3 regions of the Arthrobacter sp. CAN_C5 genome follow, and region 2 is predicted to be linked to each of the others. Evidence: predicted binding sites of a transcription regulator. Region 2 holds the regulator's gene; each other region holds the start of a gene.
The links. The regulator HrcA, encoded in region 2, represses chaperone genes, less so after heat shock. The targets are predictions, from matches to a motif close to TTNGCACTCGNNNNNNNCGAGTGCNAA.
Positions count from the first base shown of each region.

Region 1: H4V95_RS04755 (FmdB family zinc ribbon protein) is a predicted target of HrcA. The motif match lies at 1,228-1,254, and genes of this name have one in related genera.
Region 3: groES (co-chaperone GroES) is a predicted target of HrcA. The motif match lies at 1,021-1,047, and genes of this name have one in related genera.

Region 1 covers NZ_JAGGMZ010000001.1:987,072-989,333, forward strand. Annotated here, with positions in the region: partial or broken gene H4V95_RS04750 (IS110 family transposase) at 1-593, opposite strand, end outside; gene H4V95_RS04755 (FmdB family zinc ribbon protein) at 824-1,171, opposite strand; gene H4V95_RS04760 (5-formyltetrahydrofolate cyclo-ligase) at 1,299-1,940, opposite strand; gene galU (UTP--glucose-1-phosphate uridylyltransferase GalU) at 2,047-2,262, shown strand, end outside.
Region 2 covers NZ_JAGGMZ010000001.1:1,826,926-1,829,187, forward strand. Annotated here, with positions in the region: gene H4V95_RS08600 (DUF3097 family protein) at 1-429, opposite strand, end outside; gene hrcA (heat-inducible transcriptional repressor HrcA) at 579-1,592, shown strand; gene dnaJ (molecular chaperone DnaJ) at 1,698-2,262, shown strand, end outside.
Region 3 covers NZ_JAGGMZ010000001.1:960,141-962,402, forward strand. Annotated here, with positions in the region: gene H4V95_RS04645 (peptide chain release factor 3) at 1-360, opposite strand, end outside; gene H4V95_RS04650 (hypothetical protein) at 474-980, shown strand; gene groES (co-chaperone GroES) at 1,191-1,487, shown strand; gene groL (chaperonin GroEL) at 1,620-2,262, shown strand, end outside.

The DNA.
Region 1 (2,262 bases), 840 kb from region 2:
GGTGCGGGCCGATGGCCCGTTCCAGGGCCGGGTGGATCTGCGTGAGGAGCCCGCGGATCCGGTTCGAGGCGGCGGTGGCCTGCTTGGCCAGGTCGTCGTCGAAACCGCAGAGCATTGACAGCTCTGCGGCCTGTTCATCGGCGACGGCAATCGAGCGCAGCGTGTGCGGCATGCTCCGGGCGGCCTCAGCAATGATGTAAGCGTCTCGGGCATCCGTCTTGGCCTCACCGGGGTGCAGGTCAGCGATGCGGCGCATCGCCAGGCCCGGCAGGTAACCGACGAGGATACCGGCGGCCTGCGCCACAGCGACCGGCAGTGCACCGATGGTGGCCGGCTGGTCCACGACGAGTAAAAGCGTGCCGTGCTTGGTGAGACTGTCGATGATCGCCCGCAGTTTCGCCTCGTCTTGCGGCAGTGCCTTATCGAGCAGTTTCTTGCCGTTCCTGTCCAACGCCACCGCGTGGTGGTTGGACTTACCGACATCGACGCCGATAAACACATCGACGAGTTCGTGATCCTTAATCACTACTACCTCCAGAGGTGAAACCCAATGAGACCGTGCTGGTCTGTCCTGCGGCCCCAGAGCTCGGCATCCACGTTACGGCCGACCTACCACGATGGTGTCTGCAGCTGGTCCGGTCCCCATTAGCGATCCTCTGGCGCCTATCGAACCCCGGTGACAACACCCCCGGATCATACATTCGACTGGGGGACTCAATCATGCCAGGACCGACAGGCCAGCAACCCCGATTCTTGCTCGTTTAGGGGCTATAAGAAAGGTAACGGGGGGGGGTGGAGGACGGGTCGTGCCAGCTAACCGCGCCTAGCTCGCGGCGGCAGTCGTTTTGGAGCTCTCCGAAGGTTTTTTCACTGTCGTCGAAGCATCCTTGCCCGGGCTGGTCTTGGCCGCGCCGGACCCCGGGGAGGACTGATCGGAGGAGGTGCCGGATGACGGGCTGCTACTGCTCGTTCCCGGGTCAACCGACTTCTTGCTGTCGCGCGAGTCGTTACGGTAAAAACCCGACCCCTTGAACACCACACCCACGCTGTTGAACTTCTTCCTCAGCGATCCCTCGCATTCGGGGCACTCGGTGAGTGAGTTGTCAGAAAAGGCCTGATGGATATCGAAGGCATGGTCGCAGTCTTTGCAGGCGTATGCGTAGGTTGGCAAAGCAAATCCTCCTGGACGAGCGTGATTCCCGGAACTGGATCACCAACCCGATTCGGCTGGCACTCTAGTGGTCCGAGTGCCAAGTCTACACTGCCGGTGACCAGACGATGTCGCGGCGACGTCTCGCCTACACCGCGTCCCGACGCGTCTCCAGGCGGTGGCAGGCCGACGGCGTGAAGGCGCCGGCGAGGGGCATGTCCAGTGGCGTGGCAGCCAGCGTTCCGGCCGGCAGCAGTTCGTGGTCGTACACATACCCGAGGGTGGGGACGGCCGGATCGACTGCCCGAAGTTGCGCGAGAAACCGGTCATAGTAGCCGCCGCCCTGGCCGAGCCGGCTGCCGCTGCGGTCCACCGCTAGTGCCGGGACCAGCAGGAGCGACACCGAGCGCCCACCAGTGAGCAGCCCGGTGAAATGCCGGCGTTCCCCCACCGGCTCCAGCACGGGTGCGCGGGGGCTGCGTCGCAGTTCGACTCCCGCCGACCAGCTGCACCAGGAAAGCTGGTAGGCGGACTCGCAAATCGGCACCACCACCTCGTAGCCACTCCCGGCCAGCGATGCCAGGAGATCAAGGGTCCCTGGCTCTGGGTCCACCGACAGGTAGGCGGCGATCAGACCGGGACGGTCGGAGCCCGGCAGAAGCCACCCCTCAACCTGCTGCCGGAGCCCGGCGGAGGCTTTAGCCCGCTCCTCGGGGGCCATCGCCAGCCGGGCCGCCCGGAAGTGTTGCCGGGCAGCATCCTTGCCGGTTGCAGGCGATTGGGGTCCCATATCGGCATAGTTTACCGAGTCCCGCACCCCCAGCTGTGGGACCCGACGGTTCCGGGCGACTGCAGGCTTGCATAGAAAGGCCACTGTCGTTATGTAGGGTGGTGGCATGACCTCACGAGTGAATAAGGCCGTTATCCCCGCTGCGGGACTTGGCACGCGGTTTCTCCCCGCCACGAAGGCGATGCCCAAGGAAATGCTTCCAGTAGTCGACAAGCCTGCGATCCAGTACGTGGTCGAAGAGGCAGTCAACGCCGGAATGACCGACATCTTGATGATCACTGGGCGAAACAAGCGTTCGCTCGAGGACCACTTCGACCGGGTG
Region 2 (2,262 bases):
CGGCTCGACGACAATACCCTCCAGTCGCAGGTCATCACCCCATACTTTCTCGATCAGCTCGGCGTCGTGCTGGCCCTCCACCCAGATCCGGCTGGCGCGGGCCGTGCGGGCGCGGGCGCCGTCGACCCTGACGGATCCCGACGCCGTCACCCGGCGCGCCGGAGTGGCCGGGGCTACCGCTGGGGCCACGACTTCCACCGGGGACCCGTCCACATGGAAACCAAACCCCAGGGGGAAGGACTTGAGCTTGCCCCGGCGGTCTTCGAGCACCATTACGTGCATGCCGCCGGACTTCTCCACCCGGACCACCGCACCGACGTAGCCGCTCTGCACGTCTTCCAGCACCAGCCCGGCGCTGACCGGGACCTTGGGGAGTGGGACACTGCGGGGAGCTGAAATGTCCTGTGCTCCCCATTCGTAACTGGACATCGTCTTACTCGCTTCCCGGCTCACCGCTGGACGGTCCGGCCAGGGATTTTCAATGCTAACAATTCATCGGAAAGTACTAGACTTGGCACTTGGGTGTGTCGAGTGCCAGATCCGCTGAAGTGACGAGGAACCATGTTCGGAGGTGAAAAGTGAGCGAACCACGCCGGCTGGAGGTACTGCGTGCCATCGTCGAGGACTACGTGCATTCCCGGGAGCCTGTCGGATCGAAGGCCCTGGTGGAGCGGCATCAGCTGGGTGTCTCTTCCGCCACCATCCGCAATGACATGGCGGTGCTGGAGGAAGAGGGCCTGATCACGGCGCCCCACACCAGTTCCGGCCGCATTCCCACCGATAAGGGCTATCGCCTCTTCGTCGACCAGATTTCCGAGGTCAAGCCGTTGTCCGCGCCGGAGAAACGCGCCATCCAGGCCCTGCTGGAGGGTGCCGAGGATCTCGACGACGTCATGGACCGCACCGTCCGTCTGCTGTCCCACCTCACCAACCAGGTGGCAGTGGTGCAGTACCCCCATCTGGGGAGCGCCGCCGTCCGGCACCTTGAGTTCGTGCTTCTTGCACCGAACCAGGTGCTGGTGGTTCTGATCGCCACGAACGGCACCGTGCAGCAGCGTGTGGTACCCCTGCCGGAACCCGTCCCTGAGAACAGCCTCGCCGAACTCCGGCAGCATTTCCTCGGGTCGGTGGCGGGCACGAAGCTGACGTTCCTCCCGCAGGAACTTGCGTTGGCCGTGGCGACACTGCCGTTTCAGCAGCGCAGGGCGGGCACCGTCCTCGCGCGAACCCTGGAACAACTCGCGGGTATCAACCGCGAGGACCGGATTGTGATGGCTGGTACAGCCAACCTGGCCCGATCCACCGTAGACTTTCCCCTGAGCATTGGGCCGGTGCTGGAAGCACTCGAGGAACAGGTGGTCATGCTCCGCCTCCTCTCCGAAATGAAACACGATGCGTTTGGCGTGTCGGTGCGGATTGGGCGGGAGAACCCCCATGGCGGCCTCGCCGAAGCGTCGGTGATTGCCACCGGGTACGGCCCCGACTCGTTGGCGAAGGTGGGAGTCCTCGGACCAACCCGGATGGACTATCCCACGTCGATGTCGGCGGTACGCGCGGTGGCCCGTTACCTGTCCCGGATCCTCACGGACTAACCGGACGCCCGGCACGTAAGAACTTTGACGGCAACAATCGAACCTTTCGAAGATGGGGCGCTATTGCCCCATCTCGACCAGTGACACAGGAAGTGAAGTGCAGGAGTGAGTAATCACTATGAAGTCCTCGGTGTGAACCGCGATGCGAGCGGCGAGGAGATCAAGAAGGCCTACCGCAAGCTGGCACGGAAGCTTCACCCGGACGTCAATACGGGACCCGACGCCTCGGAGGAGTTCAAGTTGGTCACCCGCGCGTACGAGGTGCTGTCCGACCCGCAGAAGCGCCGGGTGTATGACACCACCGGCAACGAGAACGGAACCGACAACGGTTTCGGTGGCGGGCACGCCGGCCAGGGCTTTGCCTTCCAGGATATTTTCGAGACCTTCTTCGGTGGGGGCGGACCCAGCGGACCGCCGTCGCGCACGCGCCGGGGTCAGGACGCGCTCATCGCGGTCCGCATCGACCTGGTCGACGCGGTGTTCGGGATCAACAAGAAGATCGACGTCGAGACCGCCGCGGTCTGCCCCACGTGTGATGGCTCCTGCTGCCAGCCAGGGACCTCGCCGCGGACCTGCGACATCTGTGGTGGCTCCGGTCAGGTGCAGCGGGCCGTCCGCTCCATTCTGGGCCAGGTCATGACCAGCGCCACCTGTGGCACCTGCCAAGGGT
Region 3 (2,262 bases), 870 kb from region 2:
CATGACCGCGCAATCCACTGCGGCGAGCACACGGTAGGTGTCTTCGGAGAAGTCGGAGTGGCCGGGGGTGTCCAACAGATTGATGACGGTGTCCCGGTAGGAGAACTGCAGGGCCGTGGAACTGATCGAAATGCCGCGGTCCTTCTCCATCTGCATCCAGTCAGAGACGGTCTCCCGACGGTTCTCCTTGCCATTGGTGGCACCGGCCGTCCCGATCACCCGGGCATGCAGGGCCAGGGCCTCGGTCAGGGTCGACTTGCCGGCGTCGGGGTGCGAGATGACCGCGAAGGTCCGACGGCGGGAAGCCTCCTGGACAATGCCGCTGTTGCTCCGGGCGGTGGCCTGTACCTGCTGGGTCACGAAACTGCTTTCGAAAGAGAGTGGATTGGCGATGGGTAAGCCAGCTCCCCAGTCTAGCCGAGGCAGATTTGCGGGCGCTTCAAGGAACAGGCAGGAGGCGCTAGGGTTCAGGGATGCGACCCGGGGGAGAGCAGTACCAGGACCACCAGCCCGACAACCACCAGCCCGGCACTCCTGCCGGCATGGGGCGGCGGTATGGCCGGAAGCCCGGGCTCGACGGCGGACGCGTGGTCCTCGGGCCGCATGCCTTCCTCAAGGGGTGGATCGTGACTTTTGGAGTCTGGGGCCTCTCCACCCTTGTCTTCAGCACGCTCAGCGAGATCATTGGCCCGAACTCTGGCGCTGTAACGTTCTGGGGCATCGCCATGGTGGTCAGCCTTTTGGTCGCGATCGTGATCGCGGCACCGCTGGCACTGATCCTGAGCGTGCTGTTGCGGCGTGTTTTGAATCAGTGGGTCCACGTGGCGGCCTTCGCCGTGGTCTTCGCTGGCCTGGCGGCTGCCACCACCGTCCTGGTGCTACCGGGGACGGGCTCAACGTTCCCTGCCATCCTCGCCGTCGTCGTCGGGATCTCTGCAGGGGTAGGCCGTGCGGCGATCATCCGCAACGTGAATCCCTGAGTGATCTGGGCCGGACATTGGGCTGCGCTGGGAGCGCAATTTAGCACTCGCCTTGACCGAGTGCTAACCAATGCATAAAGTCGGACTTGGCACTCTCACCATGAGGGTGCTAATTCCTTCAGGGACGCGTGAGCCGGCACCGCGACGACGGTCAGCGCCATCCGAAGGCCCTTTATTTCCATTTGTCACCCAAGCGAAGGAGAGGTCCGAGTGTCGGTCTCTATTAAGCCTCTTGAGGATCGTATTGTTGTCCGCCCACTGGAAGCCGAGCAGACCACTGCTTCGGGTCTGGTCATCCCGGATACTGCCAAGGAAAAGCCCCAGGAGGGTGAAGTTGTTGCAGTAGGCCCAGGCCGCGTCGATGACAACGGAAACCGCGTACCTGTCGATGTAGCCGAAGGCGACATTGTCATCTACTCCAAGTACGGCGGAACCGAAGTCAAGCACGGCGGCGCCGAGTACCTCGTACTCTCCGCCCGCGACGTTCTGGCGATCGTCGTTAAGTAGTTTTTCCCCGAGAGAGCCCCGGCCGCACAGGCCGGGGTTCTCTCGTCGGTGCGCGTAGCCGCACCAGGAACCATCTGGCAGTACCAGGATTTGCACAAGCAGTATTTTGCACAATGGAAGAGGAAACACATCATGGCAAAGCAGTTGAAGTTTGACGACGCTGCACGCCGCGCGCTGGAAGCGGGAGTCAACAAGTTGGCTGACACCGTCAAGGTGACGCTCGGCCCCCGCGGCCGCAACGTCGTGCTGGACAAAAAGTGGGGCGCCCCCACCATCACCAACGACGGCGTGACCATCGCCCGCGAGATCGAACTGGACGACCCGTTCGAGAACCTTGGCGCGCAGTTCGCCAAGGAAGTGGCCACCAAGACCAACGACATCGCCGGTGACGGCACCACCACCGCGACCGTCCTGGCTCAGGCACTGGTCAGCGAAGGCCTGCGCAACGTCGCGGCTGGGGCTGCCCCTTCGCAGCTGAAGCGTGGCATCGAGGTTTCCATCGAAGCCGTTGCCACCCGTCTGCTCGAGAACGCCCGCGAGGTTGTCGGTCAGCAGACCGCCAGCGTAGCCTCCATCTCAGCGCAGAGCTCCGAGGTCGGCGAACTCATCGCTGAAGCCTTCGAGAAGGTCGGCAAGGATGGCGTCATCACCATCGAGGAATCCTCCAGCACCCAGACCGAACTGGTCCTCACCGAGGGCATGCAGTTCGACAAAGGTTTCCTCAGCCCGTACTTCATCACCGACGCCGAGCGTCAGGAAGCAGTGCTCGAAGACG